2 linked regions of the Chelatococcus sp. HY11 genome follow. Each later gene encodes a partner of the first gene's protein in a complex. Links are inferred from orthologs where the notes say so. Each region holds a gene or a part of one and is shown on either strand. Other genes may lie near its edges. The genes, in order: uvrB and KIO74_RS01290.

Evidence for each region.
Region 2: the proteins of uvrB (region 1) and KIO74_RS01290 are in contact, whole or in part, in a crystal structure (PDB 7EGT), measured with the Thermus thermophilus proteins. The link is inferred for Chelatococcus sp. HY11 from one-to-one orthologs. Residues at the interface, in WP_096411307.1 of Thermus thermophilus: Glu23, Leu25, Arg26, Asp27, Gly28, Glu29, Arg30, Phe31, Arg55, Glu326, Asp327, Phe328, Glu379, Ser382, Gln383, His398, Gly400, Arg401; in WP_096412145.1 of Thermus thermophilus: His654, Arg656, Phe657, Gln666, Asp668, Glu669, Lys680, Arg681, Leu682, Ser683, Lys685, Tyr686, Ala687.

Annotation. Positions count from the first base shown.
Region 1 is NZ_JAHBRX010000001.1:56,537-71,590, reverse strand. What follows is about bases 7,483-10,746. They hold uvrB (excinuclease ABC subunit UvrB), read left to right. Parts: upstream 7,483-7,864; coding sequence 7,865-10,546; downstream 10,547-10,746. Other genes in these bases: KIO74_RS00300 (hypothetical protein), read left to right, coding at 10,685-10,746; KIO74_RS00310 (hypothetical protein), read left to right, coding at 7,538-7,732. Outside these bases: KIO74_RS00335 (DUF1501 domain-containing protein), read right to left, coding at 142-1,383; KIO74_RS00330 (DUF1800 domain-containing protein), read right to left, coding at 1,438-2,919; KIO74_RS00325 (class I SAM-dependent methyltransferase), read right to left, coding at 3,228-3,920; KIO74_RS00320 (biliverdin-producing heme oxygenase), read left to right, coding at 4,196-4,792; KIO74_RS00315 (HWE histidine kinase domain-containing protein), read left to right, coding at 4,800-7,349; more of KIO74_RS00300, read left to right, coding at 10,747-11,017; KIO74_RS00295 (TIM44-like domain-containing protein), read right to left, coding at 11,103-12,074; KIO74_RS00290 (extensin-like domain-containing protein), read left to right, coding at 12,514-13,557; dapB (4-hydroxy-tetrahydrodipicolinate reductase), read right to left, coding at 13,636-14,445; KIO74_RS00280 (hypothetical protein), read left to right, coding at 14,608-15,054. UniProt on the Escherichia coli protein: The UvrABC repair system catalyzes the recognition and processing of DNA lesions. A damage recognition complex composed of 2 UvrA and 2 UvrB subunits scans DNA for abnormalities.
Region 2 is NZ_JAHBRX010000001.1:234,959-249,778, reverse strand. What follows is about bases 1-3,030. They hold KIO74_RS01290 (ATP-dependent helicase), read left to right. Parts: upstream 1-311; coding sequence 312-2,750; downstream 2,751-3,030. Other genes in these bases: KIO74_RS01295 (hypothetical protein), read right to left, coding at 1-131. In the rest of the region: KIO74_RS01285 (hypothetical protein), read left to right, coding at 3,103-3,288; KIO74_RS01280 (AraC family transcriptional regulator), read left to right, coding at 3,404-4,291; KIO74_RS01275 (AzlC family ABC transporter permease), read left to right, coding at 4,468-5,190; KIO74_RS01270 (AzlC family ABC transporter permease), read left to right, coding at 5,450-6,271; KIO74_RS01265 (AzlD family protein), read left to right, coding at 6,286-6,588; KIO74_RS01260 (aminopeptidase P family protein), read right to left, coding at 6,654-8,480; KIO74_RS01255 (hypothetical protein), read left to right, coding at 8,761-8,955; KIO74_RS01250 (50S ribosomal protein L11 methyltransferase), read right to left, coding at 9,244-10,221; NAD-dependent DNA ligase LigA, read right to left, coding at 10,501-12,624; DNA repair protein RecN, read right to left, coding at 12,712-14,385; KIO74_RS01235 (outer membrane protein assembly factor BamD), read right to left, coding at 14,488-14,820. UniProt on the Escherichia coli protein: A helicase with DNA-dependent ATPase activity. Unwinds DNA duplexes with 3'-5' polarity. Translocates on single-stranded DNA with 3'-5' polarity. Initiates unwinding more efficiently from a nicked substrate than double-stranded DNA.

The sequences.
Region 1 (15,054 bases):
TTTCCGTGAGCACCATAGGCATGAGAATGCCGGCGACGGCAGGCCAGGTAGAGCGGCGGCGCCAACCGCATCGCAGGCTTCTGCCACCGTGGGCGCGCCGGGCAATAACACCCTGCGTCTGGGAGGAAAGTCAATCTAACGTCACACGATCAGCCCGGACATGGGCTTCACCAGGCCGCTGTCGGGAAAGACGTCCCGGCCGAGAACCGTCGCCGAGACACCGAAGAGATCGGTGAGCAGACCTTTCGTGACGGCACGCAAGTCCGTCGTCGCGTTGAGATCACGGCCTTCGTAGAGTTCGGCGTCCTTCAACCCTGGCCAGTCGGCGATCACCCTACCGCCCTTGACGGCGCCGCCGGCGAGGAAGGAGACCGTACCTGTACCGTGGTCCGTGCCCTCGGTGCCGTTGATCCGCGCCGTGCGGCCGAATTCCGTCACGACCATCACCACCGTGTCGGCCCAGCGGTTACCAAGCCCCGTCTCCAGCGCCGCGATGGCGCCATCGAGCCCCCCAAGGAGTTGCGCGAGCCGCCCGGTGGCGCCGCCCTCGCGGGCATGTGTGTCCCACCCCTCGAAAGCCATCGCCGCGATACGCGGCCCATCATCCGCGGCGAGAAGCCGGGCCGCGCCCTCCGCGATCTGCCGCATGCCCTGTGGTGTGTCAGGCCCCCCGCGCCGTCCCATCATCGCCCCGCCCTGGCCAGCGCTCGCGAGAGCGAGCTTTTCAGTATCGACACCGCGCATCAAGGCTTGCGCCAGCACCGGATCGGTCTGCCCATAGAGATCCATGAGCCGGCGGGCGAGATCATCACCCGCCGGTGGCAGGCTCGGCGGCGCCCAGCCGAGCACGGGCGCCGCGCCACGCACCACGAGAGGCGCCACCGCGCCGACTCCGAGGCAACCCCGGCGCGCCACCGCCTCCCCTTCAGGCAGCGCCGCGACAAGCCGGTTGAGCCAACCGCTGTCGGTGCGCCCGACGCCCGCCTGCCCGCTTTCCAGCACGTCCTGCCCGTCGAAATGCGAGCGGTCGCGATAGGCGGTCGCCACCGCATGGACGACAGCCGCCTGGCCTTTGCCATAGAGCCTCGCGAAATGCGGCATGGCGGGGTGAAGCGCGAAAAAGCCGTCGAGTGGGATCGCGGGGTTCGGTCCACCGCGTTCAAGGGCGAGATCGCCGTGGAGCCCCACATAGTCGGAGTCGCCGATCGGCGCGACGGCCGCGAGGCCATCCATCGCGCCGCGCAGGACGATACAGACGAAGCGCACGTCACGCCCGCCAGCGGCATAGGCGAAGCGTGGCATGAAAGACCAGCCGAACAGGGCACCCGCCGTACCAAGGATGGCGCGACGTGACGGGGTGATGGTTTCGCAGAGTTCGCTCATCGCATACCCTTCCGGACAAAGCGGCGTTGGTGCGCCGTCACGACATCAATACGGTCAGCGCCATTGAAACTCAGGCGCCATGAACAACAGGGCAAGGCCTTGCGCGCGGCTGTCGGCGCGGGAGACCGCCACCCGCGTTTCCTTCGACGCGAGCGGCCCGAGAACGCCGGCGAGCACGTCATTGGGGTTGCGCGCACCCGGCGCCTGCCGGCCCAGCATCGCCGCCGTTTCCAGCCGCGATGTCATACCCTCGGCGGAAATCCAGGCATCGGTCGTATCAGGGAAGCCGTTCGGTCCCGATGGATCCCACAGCCCCTGCCCCATGGCGTTGAGCGCTGACAGGAGCGGATTGACCGCGTTCGACTTGTCGAGCCCGGAGCGCCCCGTGGCCCGCAGGCCCGCCATCAGAAACTCATAGGGCAGACGCGGCTTTCGCGTCTCCTCGCGCCAAGCCTCCGGCGCTTCAATCAGCGTGAGGGACACGGCCGCGAGATCGCCGTCGGTGTCGATGAACGACCGCTCCAGCCGGCTGACCAGCTTGGGGTCCGGTACATCGGCTGTGAAATGGCGCGCGAGCTTGCGGGCGACATGGCGCGCGGTCGCCGGATGGCGGGCAAGATCGAGCAGCGCCATCTGGCCCTGAACCGCCCCGCCCGCGCGGTAGCTCGTGCCGAGCACGCTGTGGTCGCCCGGCTCGTGCTGGTAAGCGCTGAAGATGAAGCGCCCCTGCACACGATTGGGTGAATCGTTATAGGCCACTGTCCAGCCGGTGATGGTTCGCGCGAGGCTGGTCACGTCCGCCTGGCTGTAGCCGGAACCGACGCCAAGCGTGTGCAGTTCGAGGATCTCGCGCGCCAGGTTCTCGTTGAGCCCCTTGCGCTGCTTCTTGCCAGCCTGTGACTGCGGACCGACCGACTGCTGATTGTCGAGATACATCAGCATGGCGGGATGGGTCTCCACCGCCAGCAGCATGTCGGAGAAACGGCCCAGCACATAAGGACGGATTGCCTCACGCTCGAAGGCCCCCGCCAGCGTCTTCACCTGCCCGCCCTTGGACGTCGCGATCGCAAAATGATTGGACCAGAAAATGACCAGCCGCTCGACGAAACCGATGTCGGGCATGAGCCCGTAACCCATGCGGGCAGCCGCTTCCGCCAGGTAAGTGGTCTGGGGGATCGTGCTGCCCGGCACCCGCAGCGGGCCAACCGGCTTGTTGGGCTCCATGCCGCCCACCCGCAGGCCCGGCGTGCCGGGCTGTGGTGTCGAGGGCTGTCCCGGATCGGGACGCACCGGCATACGCGCGACACGCAGGAAATCCTCCTGCTCACGCCAGGCTCGGAACAGGGCCGCGCTTGTTTGTAGCCCGCTGTCGCCACCCTGCGGTGCTGGGGTGCCGGCGCTCAGCCCCGCGCGCACCTCCTCACGCAGCCTTTCACGGATATCATCGGCGAGCCCGCCAATGCCGTCCGCCTTCACGCCAAGCCCGAAACGATTGACTGCAAAGACCGCCAGCCGCGTGTCCCGTTCGCTTGCCATGCGCACTTCTCCGTGCCGAAAGAGAGCACTTCAAGGACCGGACGAACCGTGCCGCCGACCGAAGCTGCACAGTATAGCGGGCCCAAAGATCAGTATTTCCAAAGTGCTGTCGTGAAGCGACATTGCCTTTGGGGTATGCGCTGGCGGCATCATGAAACCTGCTGTCACAGGAACCTGCCGCCTGCTCATGAGAAGCATGGTGCCGTTACACCCCATTACCTCCGGATGTCAGGAAGATGAATTTTTTGTCATCTCGCAATTGTGATTGGCTTTTGCATAGTCAGGCTCTCGCTTCATCCAGAACCGCTTCAGATCCGTAAGTCCCCGCGCCGCACCGCGAAAATGCTGCTGCCGCTGAACCCATGCCACAGCCGCTCCGGAATATTCGCGTCGCGCAGGACATCAGCCGGAAAACTACGGGTGGCGTCGTAGGCGGCGTCCATATGGAAGAGCATTCCGAGCGTATCGGCGATGAAAGCCCGCCCAAAATGCCGGCGATGGCCGTAGTCACCGAATCGCTCCGGGTTGATGGTGTCCGGCCTCGTAATCTCCTCCCAATAGTCGTCACTGACGATGGGGACGGAAAAGAGCATCACCCCGTCGGGCTTGAGCGAGCGGGCCAGCTGGGTCAGCACCACGGTGTAGTTGCAGGCGATATGTTCCAGTACATGGTTATGCACGATCAGGTCGAAGCTGTCCGGCTTCAGGTGGAAACCGTCGCGGCAGAGATCAAAGGCGCCGACGGGCACGCCCACATCCGCGTAGGCCTCCGGCGCGATGTCGACCGCGCGATAGTTCTCGCCGCCTATGCCCTGCAGGAGCTTCGCCAGTCCGCGCTCCGGCGCGAAATGCAGGATATGCGCGCCTTCAGCCAATCGGAGCGCCTTGATATGCAAAGCGGCCACACGGGTGCGCTCAAGCGAGCCGCAACCGGCGCAACGCGCAAGCGGGCGTTTCGGCATATCGAGGAAGGCTTTACCGCCACAGATATTGCAATGCATCAGGATGTTCCACAGGCAGATACTTCTGCGAGAGCGAAGTAAGGCGAACGAATTTGTGCTGAGGCCGTAAAACCACCAGCGCGGCCTCGCAGCATACAGCATTTGGCGGCGCACACCGCAAAAAAGGCCAAGTCTAAGCTATCGAGCCATTGGATATTGTGTCGTTTTCCCTGCCACGCGTTCCGATGATGCGTCGTCGTCTTCGCATGCGCCACACGATGTTGACAAAAAGCAATTGTGACATCAGATGCGATATTGGGGCAGAAAGAAGTGATATGTCTGAGTTAACGCGGCGGTTTATTTTACGAGAAAAGACCAGTCTCGCTCACGCACGCGTTGACGCATTAGTGGGCACATTCGAGCGACGGGAAGATTATACGCGGTATATCCGGGGAATGGCGAAGTTCAGGCTGCCGGTCGAGCATCGCCTGGATCTGTCCCGCTGGCCGGAGGCCTGGGGTCCCTGGCGCCCACGGATGATCGGACATGTTCTCAGGCAGGATTTGCTTGATCTCGGGCTCCCGGACGTTGAGCCGGCCGCTGCGCTGCCGAAAATGCGGACCGAGGCGGAGCTTCTCGGGACGTTGTACGTTCTCCTTGGGTCTAACCTCGGCGCCCAAATCCTGCAGAAGCGTGCCAATGCAATCGGCCTTAGCGATTGTCACGGCGCCCGGCATCTCGCCGTCCAAGCCAGCGGTTTGGATGATTGGCGTGCCTTTACTGCCCGGCTGGATCAAGTCGAACACATCGATATAGAAGCCACTATCGAGGCCTCGCTGGCAACATTCAGGGAAGCGGAATTGGCGTTTGGTGCATCGGCTCCGACCAGTGCCGCACACGCAAGGCCGGAAAGGCTCGCCGATGCCGTCTAGTCGGACGTTGGCCGGCCGAGCTTTCTCGGTCGACTTGACCAATTGTGACCGCGAACCCATTCATATACCCGGCAGCATTCAGCCGCATGGCTGCCTGCTCGCCTGTGACGTCAACGCGGCCGTTGTGCTGCGGCATTCGAGAAACGCCGCCGACATGCTGGGTCTGCAAAAGACCGAGCTCGTCAATGCGCATCTGGACGACATCCTCGGCGCGCGTGTCACGCATGCCCTGCGCAATGCTTTGACCACGTCGAGCGGTGCTTCACGCCCATCTCTTCTTTTTGACGTCGCCCTCGCGGACGGTCGCCGTTTCGATGTTGCCGTTCATCGTTACAAGGCCACCGTCATCATTGAATTCGAGCCCACGCAGACGGTCGTTTCGCCGCTTGAGCTCGCACGCCAGCTCATCAGCCGCATCAGCGACGTCACCGAAGTCAACAAGTTGATCGACAAGACCTCCAAACTGGTGCGTGCGCTGCTCGGTTACGATCGGGTGATGATCTATCGGTTCGAGCAGGACGGTGCTGGCAAAGTCGTCAGCGAGGCGAAGCGTGCCGATCTCGAGAGCTTTCTAGGTCAATATTTTCCGGCCGGCGACATTCCCCAACAGGCGCGCGAACTCTATCTTCGCAACACGATCCGCATCATTTCCGACGCGAGTGGGCATCGTGTGCCGGTTGTGCCCGAGCTCGACCCGTCCGGCGAACCGCTCGACCTGTCCTTCGCGCATCTGCGCAGCGTTTCGCCCGTTCATTGCGAATACCTGCGCAACATGGGCGTTGCCGCCTCGATGTCGATTTCTGTCATTATCGACGGCAGGCTCTGGGGGCTCATTGCCTGTCACCACTACGCGCCGCGCGTTCTGCCGATGGCGCAGCGGGTCTCCGCCGAGATGTTCGGGGAGTTTTTTTCCCTGCACCTCCATGTCCTCAAGCAGAAGCGCAAGCTTGAATCGGCGACGGCTGCGCGCGATGCTCTCGACCGCTTTCTGCAAGCCGCGTCTCACTACGCGGACATAGAAAGCCTTCTGCGCGACAACCTGCCGGATTTCATGCGGCTGATGCCGTGCAACGGCGTCGGCTTATGGATGAATGGAACGTGGAACGGCTACGGCACGACACCACCCCTCGACGCGCTGCCCGAGATCACCCGGTTTATCGGTGAGGTCGCGGAAGGGAAAGTTTGGGCCACCCATGCTCTGTCGCAACGCCTTCCCTCCGCGGCGGACTACCACGAGATCGCTTCCGGCATCCTCGCTATTCCCCTCTCGCAAACTCCCCGGGACTACCTCTTTTTCTTCCGCAAGGAATTCGTGCAGACACTCGAATGGGCAGGCAATCCGGAAAAGTCCTACGAAACCGGGCCCCTCGGCGACCGTCTGACACCCCGTCGCAGTTTCGCGATCTGGAAGGAAACTGTAAGGCACCAATCGCAACCCTGGACGGAAGCCGATCGGGAGATCGCGGAGGCGGCTCGCATCGCGACCGTCGAGGTGGTGCTACGCCACAACGAGATGATGGCGGACGAGCGTAACAAGGCTGATGTCCGCCAGCGCATGCTCAACGAAGAGCTCAATCACCGCGTCAAGAACATCCTCGCCGTCATCAAGTCCATAGTGAGCCACCCCTCGGCCGAGGAATTGAGCCTCACCGACTACGTGCTGACCCTGAAGGGACGCATCCAGGCCCTCGCCTTTGCCCATGACCAGATCGTACGCAGCAACGACGGCGGCATGCTGCTCGATCTTATCACCGCCGAGCTGTCACCTTATCAGCGACATTCCGCGGAAGTTACCCTTGAGGGGCCGGCGGTATGGCTGGACAACCGCTCGTTCTCCGTCATGGCCTTGGTGCTCCACGAGCTGGCGACGAACGCCGCAAAATATGGAAGCCTGTCGTCACCAAACGGCAAGCTCTTGATTCGCTGGTCGCTTGATCAGGACGGGGATTTCGCCCTGTCCTGGAGCGAAAGCGGCGGTCCAGAGGTGAAGCCGCCGAGCCGCCGCGGCTTTGGCACGGCCCTCATCAATCGTAGCATCCCCTATGATCTCGGGGGCCGAAGCGCGGTTTCCTATAATCCCAAAGGCTTGCACGCCGAATTCGTGCTTCCGGCTCGACATGTGAGGAATGCCGCGGACAGCGGACCGGCGTCCGGCAACATCTTACCTATGGGGATCGAGATCGCCCATGCGGCGTTTGCGCCGGACGTCGAAGTTCTCGTGGTGGAAGACCAGATGCTGATCGCGATGGATGTGGAGAACATCCTCGATACGCACGGTGTGACAAACGTTGTGATCACCAGCTCGTCATCCGAGGCCTTGGCCAAGCTGAACGGCCTGACACCGGATGTGGCCGTGCTGGACGTCAACCTCGGAGAGGGCACGTCTATCCCGGTCGCCGATGAACTGAGCCGACGCGGCATCCCCTTCGTTTTCGCTACGGGGTATGGCGACAGCGCGATGATTCCCGCGATATTCTCGGACGTTCCGGTGGTCCGGAAGCCCTATGATGGCCAGGTCCTGGTGGGCGCCATGCGGACAGTCATGGCGCGGACCTGACGGGTAACATGCGAGGAGCTCCTTTCCACCGACGTGGGCGAGACGCCGTTCAGTTGGCAGCAGCTGCCACGCCTGATTACTAAGCTTCTGCTATCGTTAAGATTATTCTGGGCACACAGGATCGGACTTATCCCCGGCTCCTTCATGCACAGGCACGGCCCCACCCTCCTTCATGCGGGAGAGTTTCGATGGCAAGATCAGGCAGCTTTTCTCTGACGGCTCCGTCAAAGATCGTGTTCATTGTCGCGCTCATTCTGGCGATCATCGCGCTTCTGGTGACTTACGGGATGTTTCCGGTGCCTTTCTTCTCGGGCTACGGCTTCGAGACGCTCTTGGTCGGCTTCGTCCTGCTGGTCATCGGCGTCGTTTACAGCGGCATTTGACGGCAAACGCCACGGAAACGGGGTTCAGCGCAGCCCCCACGCGACAATGCGCCTCCATATGCCTTTGGGGAAAGCGCCGCGGATGACACCTGCGGCCTTTTCTCGACGGAGAACTAGGCCCATATTGGGCCCATGGCTCCCAAAACGCCCCGCTCCAAGGCTGCGAAACCCCGCGTCCAGCCCCTTGATCCCTTTCTCGCGGATCTCCTCAACCCGGCGATCAACAAAGGTCGCGCCGGCCCCGGCGGAGCCGCGTCCGACGGCAATGACGAGCGCGGCGGCTTCGGCGAAGCGCCACAGGCGCGTTTTGACGCGGGTGTCGTTTGGACGCCGGGATCGGGTTCAGCACCGGCCAAGCCCGGAAAGTCCGAGCGCCCCGGCGGCAAGAGTCCAACCCGAAAAAAGGCCGCGGCGCCCGAGCCGTTGAGTGACCCCGACGGCGCTTCCGGCGTCTCGGCGACGGTCGCGGCCCTCTCCGCGCTGCTGGAGAGTGGCAATCCGCTTTTCAAGAACGGCAAGCTCTGGACGCCTCACCGCCCGGAGCGGCCCGAGAAGTCGGAAGGCGGTGTCGCCTTTCGCATGCAGTCCGATTTCGAGCCGGCGGGCGACCAGCCCGCGGCCATCGTCGAACTTGTCGATGGCATCCGCCGCCAGGAGGCCGACCAGGTCCTGCTCGGCGTTACCGGTTCGGGCAAGACCTTCACCATGGCGAAGGTGATCGAGGAAACGCAGCGCCCGGCGCTCATCCTCGCGCCCAACAAGACGCTGGCCGCCCAGCTTTATGGGGAGTTCAAGAGCTTCTTCCCCGACAACGCGGTCGAATACTTCGTCTCGTATTACGACTACTACCAGCCCGAGGCTTATGTACCCCGGTCGGACACCTATATCGAGAAGGAATCGTCGATCAACGAACAGATCGACCGCATGCGCCATTCCGCGACGCGTGCCCTCCTTGAGCGCGATGACGTCATCATCGTCGCCTCGGTGTCCTGCATCTACGGTATCGGCTCGGTCGAGACCTATACGGCCATGACCTTCTCGGTGAAAGTCGGCGAGACGATCGAGCAGCGGCAGCTCATCGCCGATCTGGTGGCCCTGCAATATAAACGCACAGGCGGCGACTTCGGCCGTGGCACCTTCCGCGTTCGCGGCGACGTCATCGAGATCTTCCCCGCCCACTACGAGGACCGCGCCTGGCGCGTCTCGCTGTTCGGCGACGAGGTGGAATCCATCGTCGAGTTCGATCCCCTGACCGGGCAGAAGACGTCTGATCTCGGCTTCGTCAAGGTCTATGCGAATTCGCACTATGTCACCCCGCGTCCGACACTGATCCAGTCCATCAAGGGCATCAAGGAAGAGCTCAAGTGGCGGCTTGAGGAGCTCAACCGGATGGGCCGCCTCCTGGAAGCCCAGCGGCTGGAGCAGCGTACGACCTTCGATCTCGAGATGCTCGAAGCCACTGGCTCCTGCGCCGGCATCGAGAACTATTCGCGCTATCTCACCGGCCGGCGGCCGGGCGAGCCGCCGCCGACCCTGTTTGAATATCTGCCGGACAACGCGCTCGTCTTCGCCGACGAAAGCCATGTCACCATCCCGCAGATCGGCGGCATGTATCGCGGCGACTTCCGCCGCAAGGCGACACTGGCGGAATATGGCTTCCGTCTGCCCTCCTGCATGGACAACCGCCCGCTGCGCTTCGAGGAATGGGACGCCATGCGACCCCAGACCGTGAATGTCTCGGCCACGCCCGGCTCGTGGGAGATGGAACGGACCGGCGGTGTTTTCGTCGAGCAGGTCATTCGCCCGACCGGCCTCGTCGATCCGCCCGTCGACATCCGGCCGGCCCGCACGCAGGTCGACGATCTGCTCGGCGAAGTCAAGGCGGTGGCCGCTCAGGGCTATCGCTCTCTCGTCACGGTGCTGACGAAGCGCATGGCGGAAGACCTGACCGAATATCTGCATGAGCACGGCGTTCGCGTGCGCTACATGCATTCCGACATCGACACCATCGAGCGCATCGAGATCATTCGTGACTTGAGGCTCGGCGCCTTCGACGTGCTGGTCGGCATCAACCTGCTGCGCGAGGGCCTCGACATCCCAGAATGTGCGCTCGTCGCCATTCTCGATGCCGACAAGGAAGGCTTCCTGCGTTCGGAGACCTCGCTCATCCAGACCATCGGCCGCGCCGCGCGCAATGTCGACGGCCGCGTGATCTGTTATGCCGACAATGTCACGGGCAGCCTCGAACGGGCCATGGCCGAGACTTCCCGGCGCCGCGAGAAGCAGCTCGCCTACAACGCCGAGCATGGCATAACGCCGCAATCCATCAAGAAGAACATCGGCGACATCCTCGATTCGGTCTACGAGCGCGATCACGTCAAGGTAGACACCGGCCTCCTGCCGAAGGAGGCGACAGGTGTCGGCCACAACCTCAAGGCCGTCATGGCCGACCTCGAGAAGCGCATGCGCGAGGCGGCCGCCAATCTCGAATTCGAAACCGCCGCGCGCCTGCGCGACGAGATCAAGCGGCTTCAGGCGACCGAACTCGCCATCGCCGATGATCCGTTGGCCCGGCAGGAGGATGTGGAGGCCAAGGCCGGCCACTTCGCCGGATCGCGCAAATATGGCGCCAAGGCGAACCAGCCGCCCGGCAGCGATGGCGAGCCGGCCACGCGCGCCCGCAAACCGACCCTCGACGAGATGGGACCGCACAACCGTGAGATCCCCCTTGGCGCGGAGGAATTCAAACCGCGCGCCGTCGCGGATTGGGCGGGTACATCCAATGTCAAGAAAGGCGGGCGTCGGCGACGGTAGCGCTTTTGACGATGTCTCGCTTTCGCGCTTTTGAGGGCGCACGCTCCTTCATCACAACTTGCTGATTGTGAAAGAACAATCGATCAGTGTTTTCTATTGAGAGGCATGATCCCAATGCCACAGAGGACACTGATCACGATGAGCCCGCCTACCTGTCCCCCCGGTTTTAGAACATCGCTGTCCAGGATATCGAGAGCGGCCGCCGCGACAGGGGTCACCGCCGTGCTTGCCGCGGCTGCGGTCACTCCCGCTTTCGCGCAAGCGCAGGTTCAGGCTTCCCGCGAAAGCTGTGCCACCCTCCAGAATCTGGTGCAGCGCCAGGGACGTGTGGTCATCGGTACCGGCCCCTACCTTTACGATACCTATGTCAACAACTGCGCGCCGCGGCAGAGCCAAGTGCCGGCCTATCTCGCGACGCGCGACAACCCGCAGTGCTTTGTTGGGTATAGCTGCGGCCAAGGCAACGACTGACCACCACGCCGTCTCAATGACCGGCAACAAAAAGGCGCCGTACAAGCGGCGCCTTTTCCATTTCAGCCTTGAAGCCGGCCTGTTCTCAGCCCTGCTGGATCGCCGAGAGCATCCATTTGCCGCCCTTCGAACGACGAAACGTCCAGAGTTCGGTCGCCTCGGAGGGCAGTTCCGCATGGCCCGCGACGATCTTGTTCGTCTCACGGTCAAGGGGGGTGTCTATCAGCGAGAAGCGCATGGCGACAGTCGCGTATTCCACATCCCCCTCACGCCACGCCTCGGCAAGATCGCCCTGCAGGAGCTTGACGTCGGAAAGACGGTTGATGTGGCCCTCAGCCGCCGTGCTGGCGAGATCCTCGGCCATGAAGGCGACCACTTCCGGCGTCGCCAGGCGGCGGAGCGCGTTCAGGTCCTCATTCGAATAGGCGGCCTGCACGTCGATGAGCGTGCGCTCGAAAGCCTCGAAATCGGACGGCTGAATATCAAGCTCGTCCACCGGGGTCGCCGGAGCGGCTGGAGCCGGGGCTCCACCCAGGCCGCCACCAAGCCCCTTGCCGAGGCCACCCAGACCTCCGCCTAGACCACCGAGCCCGCCACCAAGCGCGCTGCGGTTCATGCCGTTACCCATCGGGCCGGCGCCGGCCATGGCCGGCTCCTGCCGACGGCGGAAGAAGCGCATCGCCAGCATGACGAGGCCGACAATCAGGCCCACCTGCAGGAGGAGACCGAGGATGGAACCGAGGCCGGAGAGGCCACCGAACAGGCCGCTGCCGGAGAGAAGGCCGAACAGGCCCGCGCCGAGCAGACCGCCCATCAGGGCCGTTCCAAAGCCGCCGCCGAAAAGACCGGAGCGCGGGGGCGTCGCGGGACGGGCCGCCATGCCGGGCTGTGCCGCATTCGGTTGGGCCGCGCTGGGCTGGGTTGTGGAGCGCTGGAGCGGAGCCGCCTGGGTTGGCGCGGTCGCGGTCGGCGGCGGCGCGCTATAGGTGCGCGATCCCCTGCTGCCCATGCCCCCGCTGCGACCTGCGCGCGCCTCCGCGACACTCGCCGTGACCATCAAGGCAAGCGTGGCGATGGCAACGAAACCACCGCGGCGACCCAAGGTTCTCAACAACGTCGTCCCTCCCGTCGAAATCAATTGCTGCCGGCGAGCTGATCAACCGGCGTGGCGACCTGCGAACGGCAGGCATAGCCGCCATTCGCCCGATGCATGGAAGATAGGGAACGCATCAGCCGTTGGAAAGGCCTCTCCAACATGTTTTTCATGATTTTGCGATGCTTTCGCGAGGTCTCGCCACTGCGGGACGTCAAGGGTCCGCGACATCAGCACGACTTTCCCAGAAGATCGCTCGTCCGCGAGCTTCACTGTTCCTCGCAACACTGTAAGCGGGCGGACGATATGCGACCGCCTCCGCGGGCCGGGCGACGTTGAGATTCCGTTAGGACAATGCTCGCATTCTTCAAGCCTTACAGTGACAGCGCGCGGAGTAATGCGTATGGCGCGCCGCCCCTTCAGCCGCCTGCCTTCGTGGAAACTGGGCGGATCTATACTGGTCGTCCTGGCCCTCGCCGGATGCGGGTTGTTCGTCATGGAAAAGCGAGCAGCCTGGCGCGGCGAGGCGGAGGTCGCATGTCTGGCGACGCACAAGGACGTGCGCGCATCCGCTTATTTCGAGCAGGCCCGCGCCATTTCAGGCCCTGGTGCCTGTGGCATGGATTATCCGTTCCGTGTGAGCGCCTTCAGTGAGGGCAGCATCACTTTGAAATCCCGCGCGCTGCTTGCCTGCCCGGCGATCACGACGACAGATCGCTGGTTCGCGGAGATCGTGCAGCCGGCGGCCATGCTCTATTTTGGCCAGCCGGTCACGGGCGTGAACGCGGGCTCCTACAACTGCCGCACCATGAACAACAAGGCTGGGGCCCCACGCTCAGAGCATTCCTACGGCAACGCGGTCGACATCATGTCGCTGACTTTCGCCGACGGGCGAGTGATTACGGTTCTCAAGGGCTGGCGCGGCGCGCCCGAGGAGCAGGAGTTCCTGCGGGAGATCTTTGTCGGTTCCTGTCGCTATTTCTCAACGGTCCTGGGGCCGGGAGCCGATGCCCATCACAATGACCATTTTCACCTGGACCTCGCGCGTCACGCCAGAGGCCGGACAATCTGCAAACCCGTCATCAAATTCGCGCCGCGCATCGACCCCGACAGGCCAATGTCCTACGGCGCGCCCATAGCGGCCACCGGTAATCCACCGGCTGCCGCACAGCCCCAATTCAACTTGCCTGCGGAAGGCCCGCTGCCTGACCACGGGCCGGGCGAAGAAGGCGGCGATATCCCGACATCGGGCCTCGCCCCCGCCGCCCCGCCGCTCGCGATCACGTCGCCTGATCCGGCGCCACGTCCGAGCGCTTCGCGGGACCCAACTTACGCGCCGGCGGCGGGCTACAGCCCCACACCCTATCCCGCGCCGCCGCAGAGCCCGCCACCGCGTCGGCTGTCTTCTGACATGGACCTGCGCCCGCCTGGTCTGATCGGGCGCTAATCCGCGATCTCGACCACGGCCAACGGCGTTTCAAGGCCTCTTGCCTTGGACCCGACAGACCTCATGGCTTCTGCGTGTTCAGGCCATCAAACTGTCGAGCCCGCGCCGGAGACCCGGCTGCTCCGCGACACGTCTGGCGGCGAGAAGTGTACCGGCGACATAAGGCGCCGCCGACGACCCGGCATCGTGGCGGATGAGCAGGCGTTCGTCCGGCAGCCCGAAATGGGCCTCGCAGGACAGGACGTAACCCGGCAGACGCAGTGAATGCACCTGTACGGGAATAGGCGCGCCGACACTGGCGCCCCGCGTTTCCTTCAGGCCCGAGAGATCGGCAACAGCTTTGGCCGTGCCGGCCTGCCGCGCCTCTCCTAGCACTTCGGCGAGCTCACGCCCGGTTCCCGACGGTACGTCGGGCTTCGAGGCGGCCGCATAGTCGACGATTTCAACGTCCGGAACGTAGCGAGCAGCCTCCAGTGCGAAGCGCTTGAGCAAAGTCGCCGTGATGGAGAAGTTGCCGGCTGCGAGGACGCCGACATGCGCCTTGCGCGCGGCTGCATCGATTTCGGCGTAGTCTTCAGCACCAAGGCCCGAGGTGCCGATCACCACATGGCGGCCCGCCTCGATCGCCATCAGCGCGTTGCCCTTCACAACATGCGGCTTGGTGTAGTCGATGACGACGTCCGACGGGATGGCGAGCGCATCCCTGAGCGAGGCCGCGACAATGACACCTGCGGTCGGCTGCCCAATGGCCTCCCCCGCATCCTGTCCGGCCGCGCCCCGGCTGACCGCGCCGGCCAGCACCAGATCCTTTGCCGCGATAACAGCTGGAACAAGCGCCCGTCCGACCCAACCCGTCGCCCCCGCAACGACGATACGAATGCCAGCCATATCAGCACCTTTTGTTGGACAATTTCGCGCCAGAAGCACTTCTTGGGTCACTGTGGCGCGGCTGCGCTTGACCCCGCAAGCTCCATTCCGCATGGTCCAGAAAAATTGTATGGTCAAGCTGGGCCATATCGGCTGTCGGAGCCACCACGCGTCGGAGTTGTCATGCGCAGGATGATCGCCGCTTCACTGATGCTCGCCACAGCGAGCTCGTTCAGCTTCGCCGGCGAGCGTGCCCCCGGCGAACCTCATATGCCGATGGATCTCGACCCCATCAACGTGACGCGCAATCTCCCTGCCTGCGACTCAGTCGCCGTGGTTTCAGAAGTGGCCATGCGCTTCGCAAGCAAGGAATCCGAGTACTGGAATTCGGACCTTCGCCTGGCTCAGTTCGAGCGTATCCGGCAAATCGCCCTGAACCCCTGGGGCGACGATTTCATCCCGCGGCGCTTCTGCAGGGCAACGACGCTGGTCACGGATGGCGTCAAGCGCGAGGTGATCTACTCCGTCCGTGCCGGTCTCGGCGGGATCGGCTTCGGCTGGAATGTCGAGTTCTGCGTGCGCGGCATCGACCGCGGCTGGAGCTTCGCCCCCTGGTGCAAGACCGCATTG
Region 2 (14,820 bases), 190 kb from region 1 along the record:
GCAAGTGCCCCCTGTGTCGCCACAAGGATCGCGATCATCGCACCAAATGAGACCACGGCGCGCGGCGCAATGCCCTTCTCGCTTTTGCCAGACTGAGGTCTTTCCCGACCCCAGGAAACACGCGTACGCATTTCGGTACACATCGCACCGCTCCTCCCATACCGCGCCCCGCGTACCTACATCAGAGCGCGCTATTTATATGGGATGGAAGCCGTCGCGCGCCATGGCTTTAGTGTGGGCAGCGTGCCCATAACGCCATCCGCATCGCCGGAAAGCTCGACGCCGTTCGCGTTTTGGTCCAAGGTCGTCCCATGAATCAAGGTCTGAACCACCCATCCCGGAAGCACGACGCCGACGGCGAGGCCACCCGGGCCGCGCCGCGTGGCGGCAGCCTCAGCGAGCGCGCCCGAGCGCAGGCAGCGCCTGTTGCCTATCTCGCCGGTCTCAACCACGAGCAGCGCCTCGCGGTGGAGACCACCGAGGGGCCGGTGCTCGTTCTCGCGGGTGCCGGCACGGGCAAGACCAGGGTGCTCACCACGCGCATCGCCCATCTGATCGCCATCGGCCGCGCCCGCCCTTCCGACATTCTCGCCGTCACCTTCACCAACAAGGCGGCGCGCGAGATGAAGGCGCGCGTCGGCATGCTGGTCGGGCCGGCGGCCGAAGGCATGCCCTGGCTCGGCACGTTCCATGCCATTTCCACCAAGATCCTGCGCCGCCACGCCGAGCTCGTCGGCCTCAAGAGCGATTTCACCATTCTCGACGTGGACGACCAGATCCGCCTCATGAAGCAGGTGATCCAGGCCGCTAATCTCGACGAGAAGCGCTGGCCGGCCCGCCAGCTCGCGAGCATCATCGACGGCTGGAAGAACCGGGCACTCGGCCCCGACCAAGTGCCGCACGGTGAGGGCGCCGCCTTCGCCAATGGCCGGGGCACAGAACTTTACCGCCATTATCAGGAACGCTTGAAGATCCTGAATGCCGCCGATTTCGGCGACCTGTTGACCGAGACCATCCGCCTCTTCCGCGAGCATCCGGACGTCCTCGCCCAGTATCAGAAGCGCTTCCGCTATATGCTGGTGGACGAATACCAAGACACCAACGTCGCGCAGTATCTGTGGCTCCGGCTGCTGGCCCAGGGGCGCGAGCCCGGCCAGCGCAATCTGGCCTGCGTCGGTGACGACGACCAGTCGATCTATGGCTGGCGTGGCGCGGAGGTGGACAACATCCTGCGCTTCGAGCACGATTTTCCGGGTGCCGTGGTGGTGCGACTGGAGCGCAACTACCGCTCCCATGCTCATATCCTCGCGGCTGCCTCCCACCTCATCGCCCATAACGAGGGCCGGCTCGGCAAGACACTGCGCACGGACGATGAACCGGGCGAGAAGGTGACGATCACCGGCGCGTGGGACTCGGAGGAAGAGGCCCGCCTCGTCGGCGAAGAGATCGAGGCGTTGCAGGCCAAGGGGCACAATCTCTCCGAAATCGCCATCCTCGTGCGCATTTCCGCGCAGATGCGGGAGCTCGAAGACCGTTTCGTGCAGCTCGGCCTGCCCTACCGCGTCATCGGCGGCCCGCGCTTCTACGAGCGTATGGAGATCCGCGACGCGCTCGCCTATTTCCGCTGCGTCGCCCAGCCCGCCGACGATCTCGCCTTCGAGCGCATCCTGAATACGCCAAAGCGCGGCCTCGGCGACGCGACCGTGCAGGTTCTCCATGCCCATGCGCGGGCGGCGCGCATTCCCCTGATGGAAGCGGCGCGCTTCATCGTCGAGACGGAAGAGCTGAAGCCGAAGCCGCGCGGTTCCCTGCGCGATCTGTTGGCAGCGTTCTCTCGCTGGAGCTCGCTGATCGACAATACGCCGCAGACGGAACTCGCCGAGATGATTCTGGAGGAATCCGGCTACACCGAAATGTGGCAGAAGGACCGGTCGGCGGAAGCGGCCGGGCGCCTGGAGAACCTGAAGGAGCTCGTCCGAAGCCTCGAGGAATTCCCGGATCTCCGGGGCTTCCTGGAACATGTCTCGCTGGTCATGGACGCGGTCGAGAACGACACGGAAGACCGCGTCAGCCTGATGACGCTGCATGCCGCCAAGGGCCTGGAATTCGACACCGTGTTCCTGCCCGGCTGGGAGGAAGGGCTGTTTCCCAACCAGCGCGCCCTCGACGAGAGCGGTCGCGCGGGGCTGGAGGAAGAACGCCGTCTCGCCCATGTTGGCATTACCCGCGCCCGACGCCGTGCGAAGATCTATTTCGCCTCCAACCGCCGTATCCATGGCCTTTGGAACGCCACGATCCCCAGCCGCTTCATCGACGAGCTGCCGGAGGACCATGTCGAGGTGACGGAAGCGCCCGCCGCCTTCTCCTATGGCGGTTACGGCAAGAGCCGCTTTGACGATGTGGAATCGTTTTCCTCATCCTATGCCACGCCGGGCTGGCAACGCGCCCAGAACAAGGGTGGTCTAGGCAGCGGCGGCTTTGGCGGAGGCGGCAGCCGCGGAGGTTTCGCGCAAGGGCGTGGTGGCTACGGCGGCTCCTCCGGCCCGGGACGCGGCGGCCTGCTGATCGAGGGGGAGCTCGTCGCCAAGTCCTCGGGACCGGCCTCCGCCTTCGCGCCGTCCGACCGGGTGTTCCACATCAAGTTCGGACCAGGCTCGGTGGCCGCCGTCGACGGCAACAAGCTGACGGTCGACTTCGACAAGGCCGGCCGCAAGATGGTGCTCGACAGCTTCGTGCAGCGGCAGGGCTGACCGGCGACCATTCATCAACCGCTGATTTCATGCACGGGCCATTATACGGCGGCCCGCCGCATGCAGCGAAGCTTAAATAACGTCAATACCGAACTTGATCTTTGCAGGTCGCCACAAGCGCAATCTTGGCATTTACTTCTGCCCAATCGGGTCGATTAAAAATCAACATTAAAACATATTTGCGACATATTGAATGCCGCGATCGATTACTTTTCTTGCTTACCATAAAAACGCGGAACAAAGATCCCATCCAGCCATTCTTTATGGCGCCGGCAGTCGATGACGGTACGACATGGATAGTCGACGTCTCGCCGGCATATCCGGTCAAGCATACGGTCATAAGGAGATGATCATGCCGAACCAAGGTGGACACGACACGGGTAAGCACGGCCAGAAGGACATGCAGAAGGATATGCATCCCTCCAAGGGTCATACGCAGAGCAGCGGAACGCAGAGCGCGTCCGGCTCGCCCGGCCAGCACAACCCGCAGTCCGCGCCCGGCGCCGGTAAGGACAAAGACCAACACGCCCGGAAGTAAGCTGACACCGTCACATTGAGGTTGACTCAGCGCAACTGAGGTCGGTTCGGGCGGAGCCTGAGCCGGCCATAACTTTTTTTCAAGACAGCGGAATTGGCCGCGCTAGAATTCGCGCATGGAAGGAAACGCGACGCATAACGGGCCAAAGCCAGCCACCAACGAAGCCATGGGCATCTTCGCCCTGGATAAGGGGGAGCGCACGCGCTTCTTCGCTTGCCCGAATTTCGCCGCGCTCGATTGCCTGACTGCGACCTTCCGCACCTATCGCTACGTCCCACACACGCACGACACTTTCGTCATCGGTTCCGTCATCGCCGGCTGCGAAACGTGGACGGTGCGTGGCATACGCGGCTATGCCGGGCCCGGCGACTTCGTTTTCGTCAATCCCCAGGAAGTCCATGACGGCGCCCCCCATGGCAGTGGCTATTGCTATCGGATGAGCTACCCGTCCATAGAGCTGCTCCGCCAGATCGCGAGCGAGCTTCGCGAAAGGGACGTGACGGCCACGCCTTATTTTCCGGAAACCGTGGTCAACGATCCGGCGGGAGTCGCGCTGTTCGTCGCCGCGCATGCCGCGATGGATGTGCATGGAGACGCGCGGGCCGGCGAGGAGTTGCTCTATCGCGCCTATGCCCATTGCCTGGTGCGCCATGCGCGTGTCACGTCTCAGCCGGCAACCGGCCGCGAGGCGGACCAGGTCACCCGGATCGGCCGCATGATCAAGGAACATTACGCCGACGACCTGTCCCTCAGCCGCCTGGCGGCTGAAGCGGGGCTGCCGCGCCACCGTCTCATCAGCGCTTTTCGCCGCGAGACCGGCATGACCCCGCATGCCTTCATCCTCGACCGGCGTGTCATCGCTGCTCAACAGGCCCTGCGGCGTGGCGCCACCCCGGCCGAGGCCGCGGCCGCTACGGGCTTCTGCGATCAGGCCCATCTCACCCGCGCTTTCAAAGCCCGCATCGGCATTACGCCGGGAGCCTTTCGCGCCGCGGTATCCTGACGGCGACATCGACCCACCCTCGTCCTGTCACACCCTCGAGGCTACCCATGCTGGACCGCGCACAGCCCCAGAAACTGGATCACGAGCCCCCGCACGGAAAGCCATCGCGCCAAAAGCCATCGCACCGAGCGTCTCGGGGCCGCGAATGGCGTGCGGGCATTGCGGCGATCGTTCCCGTGGCCATCGCCGCCATCCCGATCGGTCTTCTGTTCGGCGCCCTCTGCAGCGCCAAGGGGCTCACAATCGCCGAGGCGGGGCTGATGTCCGCCCTCATCTTTGCGGGAGGCTCCCAGTTCGCCGCACTGGAGCTGTGGACGACGCCGGTCCCCATCGCCGCACTGGTTTTCTCAACACTTCTGATCAACGCCCGGCATGTGCTGATGGGCGCGTCGCTCACCCCCAAGACGGGGCTGTTCTCGCCCCTGCAGCGATACCTCGGCTTTCACTTCATGACGGACGAGACCTGGGCGCTTGCCGAGAGACGGGCTGTCGCCGCCCCCCTCACCCCCGCCTACTGGTTCGCCCTGGCGACGGTGCTGCCCACGGCGTGGATCGGCTCGACCCTCGCTGGCGCGGTAGTCGGCTCGTTTCTCGGCGACCCCAGGCGTATCGGCGCCGATTTCGCCTTCACAGCGCTCTTCATCGGCTTGATCGCGGGCTTCTGGAAGGGGCGCACGACGGCGGTTACCATCGCCGCGAGCGGAGGCGCAGCCGCGCTCGCTTATGTCACACTCGGCCCACCCTGGCACGTGGCCGCGGGCGCCATCGCCGGCATCGCCGCAGCCTACATGACCGCACCGGAGTCCAGTGACAGCGAGGCCCACCTCAGCGCGACAACGGGATCCCCGCCAACGATGAACCCCGAAAATGAAAATATAGACCGACAAAACTCCAAATAAACAAGCATTAATTCCCCATCCTCACGATGAAATATCATATACATAAATTGATAGATCGGACGCATAAGTACCGATATTTTTTTAATCGTTCCGAACACGCGTTTCACTATCTTTCGCGCACCCTTGGAAGGGCAATTTTTTCTCGCAACACAATGGAAGTGAGGAGAAAATTGATGCGTTATTCAGCCAAAATGGTCCGAGCCATCAATGCGTGCGACGCCCTACGCCGGACCAGCCTATCCGCATTGGCGATACTAACATGACCGCGGAATCGAACGGGCCAGCGGCCATCCATGTCACGCATCGAGCAGCCAGGTGCGAGTGGTGTGACGGGCTCAAAGCCGTGGCGCCCGTCGCCGCCGTCGTCATGCCCGTCGGCCTGCTCTTCGGCGCGCTCTCCAGCGCGAAAGGCCTGACGTTGCTCGAGGCCGGGCTGATGTCCATCCTGGTATTCGCGGGCGGCGCCCAGATCGCGGCCATGGACCTGTGGCTCGACCCGATGCCGGTGGCGGCGATCGCGCTTTCGACCTTCCTGATCAACGCGCGACATATCCTGATGGGCTTGTCGCTCGCGCCGAAAACCCACGGCTTTAGCCCCCGGCAGCGGTTCTTCGCCTTCTTCTTCCTGACGGACGAAGCCTGGGCTCTGTCGGAGCGACGCGTTTTGAACCACCCGCTGACGCCAACGTTCTGGTTCTCACTGGCGGTCGTCATCCCGGTCGTCTGGAGCGCGGGCACCTACATCGGCGCCCGCTTCGGGAACTGCCTGGGCGACCCCTGCGCGATCGGGGCCGACTTCACCTTTACCGCCCTCCTGATCAGTCTGATCGCCGGGTTCACGACGACACGCACAGCGCTTTCCGCTGTTCTCGCGAGCTGTGTGACCGCGACACTCAGCTATGTGGCCCTTGGCGCACCCTGGCATATCGTCATCGGCGCGACGGTGGGACTGACGGTCGCCTATGTAACGGCACCGAGAGACCGTGTCGCGGAAGCCGCCGAGCGCAACCTCATCAGCGACGCGTTGTCGAATCTCGATCCCGCCGCTCCGCTCGACTGCCCTTCAGGAAGCCGCCCATGAATAGCGAAAACGCCATGAATATTGACAGTTCCGCCCTGATGGCCATCCTCGCGATGGCGGCGGTGACCTATCTCACACGCATCGCCGGCATCGCGCTGGCCGGACGGCTCACGCTCTCAGGACGCGCGAAGGCGGCTTTTGACGCCATTCCGCCAGCGGTTCTCGTCGCGGTGATCGCGCCAAGCGCATTGGCGACCGGCTGGCCGGAGACCGTCGCGGCGGCGATCGCCGCCCTGTCGGCGACCCGCCTGCCGCTGCTCGCCACGGTCGCAATCGGCGTTCTCTCCGTTGTCGGGCTCCGGGCCATCGCGGGCTGAGGCCCCTCGGCCACACGCAAGACCACGGGCGGTCTTGCGTGTGCGTTCCGGAAGGTACGCCCCGCTCAAGCCTGCAGCGGCCGCGTCGCCTCCTGCAGCCACTGCAGCGTCTCTCCGTCGACGAGCGGCCCGATATGGGCGAGCACGTCGGCGTGATAGGCGTCGAGCCAGGCAATTTCATCCTCGGTCATCAGCGACGGGTCGATCAGCGCCCGGTCGATCGGCGTGAAGCTCAATGTCTCGAAACCGAGCATTGGCCGCTCGCCCCCGGTCACATCCCGCGGCTCCACGAGAACAAGGTTCTCGATGCGGATGCCGTAAGAGCCTTCCTTGTAATAGCCGGGCTCGTTGGACAGGATCATGCCGGGCTCGAGCGGCACCGTCCCGAGCTTCGACAGCCGCTGCGGCCCCTCATGCACCGAGAGATAGGAGCCGACGCCATGGCCGGTGCCATGGTCGAAGTCCGTACCCGCCTGCCAGAGCGCACGCCGCGCCAGCGCGTCGAGCTGGGCTCCCGAGGTGCCGCGGGGGAAAATCGCCGTCGCGATCGCGATATGCCCCTTGAGCACGCGGGTGAAACGGTCGCGCATCTCCTCGGTGACTGCGCCCACGCTCACAGTGCGGGTGATGTCGGTGGTACCGTCGCGATATTGCCCGCCGGAATCGACGAGGAAGATCCCCTGCCCGATCGTCCGGTCAGACGCCTTGGTCACGCGGTAATGTGGCATCGCGGCATTCGGTCCGGCGCCGGCGATCGTCGGGAAAGATACGTCCATTAGCGCGTTGGTCTGGCGGCGGAACTCCTCGAGCGCCTCGACCGCGGCGATCTCCGTGAGCTCCCCGCCGGGCGCCTCCCGCGCGAGCCAGGCGAGGAAGCGCGCCATGGCGACGCCGTCGCGGCGATGGGCGCTCCGGCTGCCCTGCTGCTCGACGGTGTTCTTCACGGCCTTCAACCGCGTGATCGGATCCGCGCCGACATCCGCCTTGCCCCCGCCCTGCTCGATCGCCTGTTTCAGCGCCATGGCGCCGGTGGCCGCGTCGAGGCGCACCGGGGCGCCGCCGGCCGCGACCGTTGCAAGCGCCTCGGTGAAGGAAGACGGCGCTGCGACATCGGCCACGCCGGCGAGATGAGCGCTGACCTCTTCATCAATGCGCGCGGAATCAATGAAGAATGTCGCGCGTCCCCGCGCGGGAAGGAGCGCATAGGCCAGCACCAGCGGCGTATGCGTGACGTCACCACCGCGGATATTGAAGAGCCAGGCGAGATTGTGCGGATCGCTGATGACAAGCCCACCGACACGCGCCTTGACGAGCGCTTCTTGCACGGCAGCGACCTTCGTGCCCTTGGCCTCGCCCGCGAATTCCAACGGATGGACGACGACAGGCGAGGCGGGCGGAGCCGGACGATCGCTCCACACCGCGTCCAGCGGATTTGACGAGAGAGCCACGAGTTCCCCGCCCGCCGCATCCACGGCGGCAGCCAGACGCTCGGCCTGCTGCACCGTATGCAGCCAGGGATCGTAGCCCAGCCGGCCACCGATTTTCAGGTTGGCCTCGATCCAGCCTTCAAGGCTCGTGTCCGCGAGTGCGACCGGCGTGAAGGCATCGAGGTCGATTTCATCTCGCACTTGCAGCGTATAACGACCATCCACGAGTACCGCCGCCGCATGGGGCAGCACGACCGCATAGCCCGCAGAACCTGAAAAGCTGGTCAGCCATGCAAGACGGTCATCGCTCGGGGGCACATATTCTCCTTGATGCTGGTCGGCGCGCGGCACCACGAAGCCATCGACACCCCGGCGAACGAGCTCCTCGCGCAGGGCTTTGAGCCGAGGGCCGCCGGTCGATGCCGACGTGGGCTTGTCGAAGCTCTGAAAAACACAAGACGCCATTGAGATCCCACCGCATTCATCCGCGAACCAATGCGTTCAAGACTAATGAGGGGTTAACGAAGCCGCAACGCGAGAGGATGGTTTTTGCGCGCTTTGTCACCGAAACATGCAGCCGACGCGCATTTCCTGTGCAGACAGCGGCAGACACCGCAGGAGCCATGCGTTCATTGCATATATCAGTTAGGTCACATGCACTGACCCATCTTCTTCGCACATGCAACATTGTCTATATTGCAATGCGTGAACGGACGGCGATGGCCGTCCATATACGGAGGCGGCAATGGCAGAAGTAGCAATGTCCGGCTATGCCGTAGCGGCGAAGAAGCCGCGGAAGGCAGTCGGCCTTATTGAACGGCTGTGGGCGCGGATCGAAGCGGCGCAGATGGCGAAGGCCCAGCGCTATTTCGAGCAGCACTATCCCTCGTTGGCGCGCGAGCTGGTCGCGATGCACAAGGCGGATAAATCCGCGAACTGATTGACGAGGCCCTGAAGGCCTCTATCCGTCGTCGACGCTTCCGCGATGACGGGGTTCCACAGGGAAGCACAGCAAGGAACATCAAGATGATCCTGGTGACCCTCTTCAACAGCGTGGCCCGTTTCCTCGTCGCAGCCCATGAAGTCATCAATGAAGCCATGGAAATGCGCGCCGAGATGGCGAAGCGCTACCCACACATCTAAAGACCACCAGCCGCGATCCCGCCCGGAGCTTTCACTGGCCTTCCGGGTGATCGGACCGGTGGTTGTTGTCCGCAAGCCCGCCCGGTCAGAGCCAGGGGCGGGCTTTTGCTTGTGTGCGTGTCATTTTGCGGGCGGCCGCCCCGCCCTTGCGCAGGCGAAGTGTCGCCCAGCCGTCGCGCTGGCTTTTCTGCATGAGGCGCAGCCCCTGCGCGGCATAGGCCGAGAGAACACCGGGCACGTCGCTGGGCAATAATCCAGAAAGCACAAGTAACCCACCGGGCGCCAGCACCGCCGCGATGGAGTGCGCGAGCCGCCTGAGCGGCCGTGCCAGGATATTGGCGAAGACAAGGTCGAACCGCTCCGGCCGCGCCGCGAGCGCATGGCGCACGCCGGGCGCGACATAGAGATCGAGATGACCGGCGGCCGCGTTGAGCCGCGCGTTGCGCCGTGCCACCTCGACGGCGATGGGATCGATGTCGCCCGCCACCACCCGCGCCTTGAGGGCCTTGGCCGCCGCTATCCCGAGAATGCCCGTGCCGGTGCCGACATCAAGAACATGACGGGGCCGGCGCTGCTTGAGAACATCCTTGAGCGCCATGAGGCAGCCGAGCGTCGTTCCGTGGTGACCGGTACCAAAGGCCAGCGCCGCCTCGATTTCGAGCGCGATATCGTTTGTCTTCACGACCTCGCGGTCATGCCCGCCGTGCACAAGGAAGCGCCCGGCACGCACCGGCTTGAGCCCATCGAGGCTCGCCTTCACCCAGTCCTTCGCCGCAACCGCGTCGAACACGGCCGTATCCACCTTCTCGCCGACGATCAGGCGCAGGAGATCGCGAATGGCCTCCTCATTGGGCTCACGCGAGAAATAGGCCTCGAGCAGCCAGGGCTGCGCGGTGGCATTCCCTTCCTTGGGGTCCTCAGGCTCGATCTCGAAGGCGGCGACCGCCGTCTCCGCAGGGTCGAACACCTCCCCGAGCAGATCCGTCAACCGCCGGGCGGACGCCTCGTCGGTCTCGATGCGCAGCACATGGGTAGGGGCGTGGGGAGGAAGACCTTCAAGCATGGGTACCAATCACAAGAAACATGGGTCGCACGCGGCTTTCCGATGCAATGACCACAGCGGAGCGGCAATGTCACGTCCGGAAGCTGATTTGACTAGGCCGAAACACGCCGAAGGCTCGGCCACAGGCCGCACCCGCAGGAGCGAGCCAAATTCACCGATCTATCGAGTCAGGCGCGGTGCACCAAGCTACCTATTTCTCATCTGCGGCGCTGATCCCTCCCCTTCGGGGGAGGGATCGATCCGCCCTCTTATCTGCAGCGCTGGACCTGACGCCGCGGCTCACAACCGCCCGACGCGCCGGAGCCATGTCTCCTCATCGATCACCTCGATGTCGAACTCCTTGGCTTTGGCAAGCTTGGAGCCGGCGCCCGGCCCGGCCACCACGAGGTCGGTCTTCTTGGAGACGGATCCGGCCACCTTGGCGCCAAGCCCTTCCGCCATGGCCTTCGCCTCATCGCGGGACATGCGCTCGAGCGAACCGGTGAACACCACCGTCTTGCCGGCGACCGGGCTGTCGGTCTGCACGGCCTCCATGGGCTCCGGCGTGACCTCCGCCAGAATGGCATCGAGCGTCGCCTGATTGTGCGCCTCGGCGAAGAACTGCACGATAGCCTCGGCAACGATGATGCCGATGCCGTCGATGGCGGTGAGTTCGGCCCAGGCGTCGCTCGCCTGGTCGGCGGCGCGGGTCGCAGTCTCGCGGAGCGCATCGAAAGAGCCGAAATGCCGGGCAAGCAGGCGAGCGGTCGTCTCGCCGACATGGCGGATGCCGAGCGCGAAGATGAAGCGATTGACCGGTACATGCCGCCGCGCCTCGATCGAGGCGAAGAGATTGCGCACGCTCGTGTCGCCGAAGCCCTCGCGGTCCTTCAGCTTTTGCAGGTTCGCCTTATCGCGGGCTTCCAGCGCGAAGATGTCCTGCGGCGCATGGATCATGCCTTCGCGGTAGAACAGCTCGATCTGCTTGTCACCGAGCCCGTCGATATCGAAGGCATCACGCGAGACGAAATGCTTGAGGCGCTCCATCGCCTGGGCGGGACAGGTGAGGCCGCCGGTGCAGCGCCGCACCACGTCCTCGCGCCCGGTGCGCGGGTTGATCTCGCGTTCGGCGTGGCTGCCGCAGACCGGGCAGGTCTTCGGGAAAACGTAGGGGACTGCGCCGGCCGGCCGCTTGTCGGCGACCACGGAGACCACTTGCGGAATGACATCGCCGGCGCGCTGCACGACGACGGTGTCCCCGACCCGAACGTCCTTGCGGGCGATCTCGTCCTCATTGTGCAGGGTCGCATTGGAGACCACCACACCGCCAACCGTGATAGGCTTGAGCTTCGCGACCGGCGTGAGCGCGCCTGTGCGTCCGACCTGGATCTCGATCGCGAGAAGTTCCGTCATCGCCTGCTCGGCCGGAAATTTGTGTGCCAGCGCCCACCGCGGCGCTCTGGATACGAAACCGAGGCGCTGTTGCAGCGCCAGACTGTCCACCTTGTAGACGACGCCGTCGATGTCATAGCCGAGATTGGCGCGCTCGGCCTCGATAGCGTGATAATGGGCGATCAGGTCCTCGACCGTCTCGCAGCGCTTCATCCAGGGGTTGATGCGGAAGCCCCAGCGCCCGAAGGCCTCGATCACGCCCATCTGGGTCTCGGCCGGCAAGGCTGTCCGATCGCCCCAGGCATAGGCGAAGAAGGCGAGCGGACGGGATTTGGTGATCGAGGCGTCGAGCTGGCGCAGCGACCCCGCCGCGGCATTGCGCGGATTTGCGAAGACCGGCTTGCCCGCCGCCGCCTGGCGCTCGTTCAGCGCCGCGAAGTCGGCATGCCGCATATAGACCTCACCGCGCACCTCGATGACGTCAGGCACATCGGCTGCATCGAGCGTCTGCGGGATGTCATCGACCGTGCGCGCGTTGGCCGTGACATCCTCTCCCACCTCGCCGTCGCCGCGCGTCGCGGCGCTGACAAGGTGTCCCGCTTCGTAGCGGAGGCTCAACGAGAGCCCGTCGATCTTGGGCTCGGCCGTGAGAGCGATTTCCGCATCGGCCTTGAGGTCGAGGAAACGGCGGATACGGCCCACAAAATCACGCACGTCATCGTCGGCGAACCCGTTGGCCAGCGACAGCATCGGCACGCGGTGCCGGATCTTGGCGAATTTCTCCGAGGGGGTGGCGCCAACCTTATCCGACAGGCTGTCTTCCGTCTTCAACGCCGGGAAACGAGCCTCGATCTCGTCATAACGCCTCCGCAGCGCATCATACTCCGCGTCCGAGATCGTCGGGGCATCCTGCTGGTGATAGCGGATATCGTGGCCGGCGATCTCCTCCTGGAGATCCGCATGCTCGCGCTTGGCCTCTCGTGGCGTGAGCACAGCGACGGCGACAGTACGGAGGGAATTATCCTGTGACATGGCTCGTCTCTTCCTGTCGCCCCGAATCGCGTAGCGCGCTAGCTCGGCGATGACGGAGAGAATCCCGAAGCCCGCCTTATAAAGCCTTCACCCCGCCGCTTCCAGAAGCCGGGCAGCGGCGGCGCGGGCCTCTTCGGTGATCGTGGCTCCGGCCAGCATGCGGGCGATCTCCTCGCGCCGCGTATCCGCCTCAAGCGGCAGCACCCGCGTCGCGACGCGCTTGTCCTTCGCTGACACGGCCTCCTTGGCGATCAGGAAATGGCTGTCGGCGCGCGCGGCCACCTGAGGCGCGTGGGTGACGGCGATGACCTGAACCTGATCCGCCATTCTCCCGAGCCGCGCGCCGATGGCATCGGCCACCGCTCCGCCGACGCCCGTGTCAATCTCGTCGAACACCAGCGTCGGCGCGGAGCCGCGATCGGCGAGCACCACCTTCAGCGCCAGCATGAAGCGGGACAATTCGCCGCCCGACGCCACCTTCATCAGCGGTCCCGGCCTCGTACCGGGATTGGTCTCAACCCAGAATTCAACCCGGTCGAAACCCTCCGCGAGGCGCGCCGTCTCATCGACATCGACCCGCGTGATGAAACGTGCCCGCTCAAGCTTGAGCGGCGGCAGCTCGGCATTGACGGCCGCATCGAGCCTCGTCGCGACCTTGCGGCGCGCCTTGCTGAGCGCGTCGGCCTTCTTCACGTAAAGCGTTTCCGCGGAGACGACCGCGGCCTCAAGCGTAGCAAGCTCCGCCTCGCCGGCATCAATGCTGGCTACGTCAGACGTGTAGCGCTCACACAAGGCGGCGAGGTCGTCGGCCGGCACATCATATTTGCGGGCCGCCGCGCGCAGGGCGAAAAGCCGCTCCTCGACCATCTCCAGATCCCGCGGATCGAATTCAGCGTCACGCAAGGCCGTCTCGATCACCGCGCGGGCATCATCCAGCGCGACCAGCGCGGCATCGAGCGCCTTCACGCTGGGCTCGACCAGTTGTGGCGCCTGGGTCGCCCGCCGCTCGAGACGCCGCACCGCCGCCGACAGCAGGGGAACCGGCGACGCGGGACCGCCGACAGCGTCGAAGGCCTCGGCGATATCCTTCGCAACCTTCTCGGCCTGCATCATGGTCTGGCGGCGCTCGGCGAGCCGCTCTTCCTCGCCGGCTTCCGGCGCCAAGCGTGAAAGCTCCTCCACCGCATGGCGCAGGAAATCGACCTCCTTGCGGGCAGCTTCCATCCGGTCGGTATGGCGCTTCAAGGTGCTCCGCGTCTCCGCGAGCCTGGCATGCGCCTCACGCAAGGCAGCTGCATCGGCATTCAGACCGCCGAAGGAGTCGAGCAAGGAACGGTGCTGTGCGGGATCAACAAGCGCGCGGTCATCATGCTGACCGTGAATCTCGACGAGCTCGCCGCCGATGGCCTTCAGGACCTGGACGCTGACAGGCTGGTCATTGACGAAGGCGCGGGTACGGCCGTCGGCATATTGCACGCGGCGAAGGATGAGATCGCCATCCGCTTCGATATCATAGCCAGCCAATGACCGGCGCACCGGATGGTCGCTCGATAGATCGAAGACAGCCGTCACCTGGCCCTGGGGTTGGCCATGCCGCGCCAGCGAGCCATCGCCACGGCCACCGAGCGCCAGGGCGAAAGCATCCAGCAGGATCGACTTTCCGGCCCCGGTTTCGCCTGTCAAAACACTGAGACCGCCGTCGAACGTCAGGTCGAGGCGGTCTATCAGGACGATGTCGCGAATCGTGAGCTGGGTCAGCATCAGCCAGTCTCAACGCAACAGGAGCGATCAATGCAACCGAAATAACGCACGTGCGTCACGCTGACGGCCCGCTTCGTGAAGGCCGCCAACCTGAAAGGCGAATCAGCCGAGCCGGCCGCTACTGAAGAGCTTGCTGATCCAGGAGCCGGTATCTTCACGCGGTTGGATCCCGTCCTTGGCGAGAAGCGCATAGGCATCTTTATACCACTGGCTGTCCGGGAAGTTGTGGCCGAGCACGGCCGCCGCCGTCTGCGCCTCGGCGACGATCCCAAGTGCCATATAGGCCTCCACGAGACGCTCCAGCGCCTCCTCGACATGGCGGGTCGTCTGATACTTGCTGACCACGATGCGGAAGCGATTGATCGCCGCCGTGTAGTTGCGCTGCTTGAGATAGTAGCGTCCGACTTCCATCTCCTTGCCGGCGAGCTGGTCGCG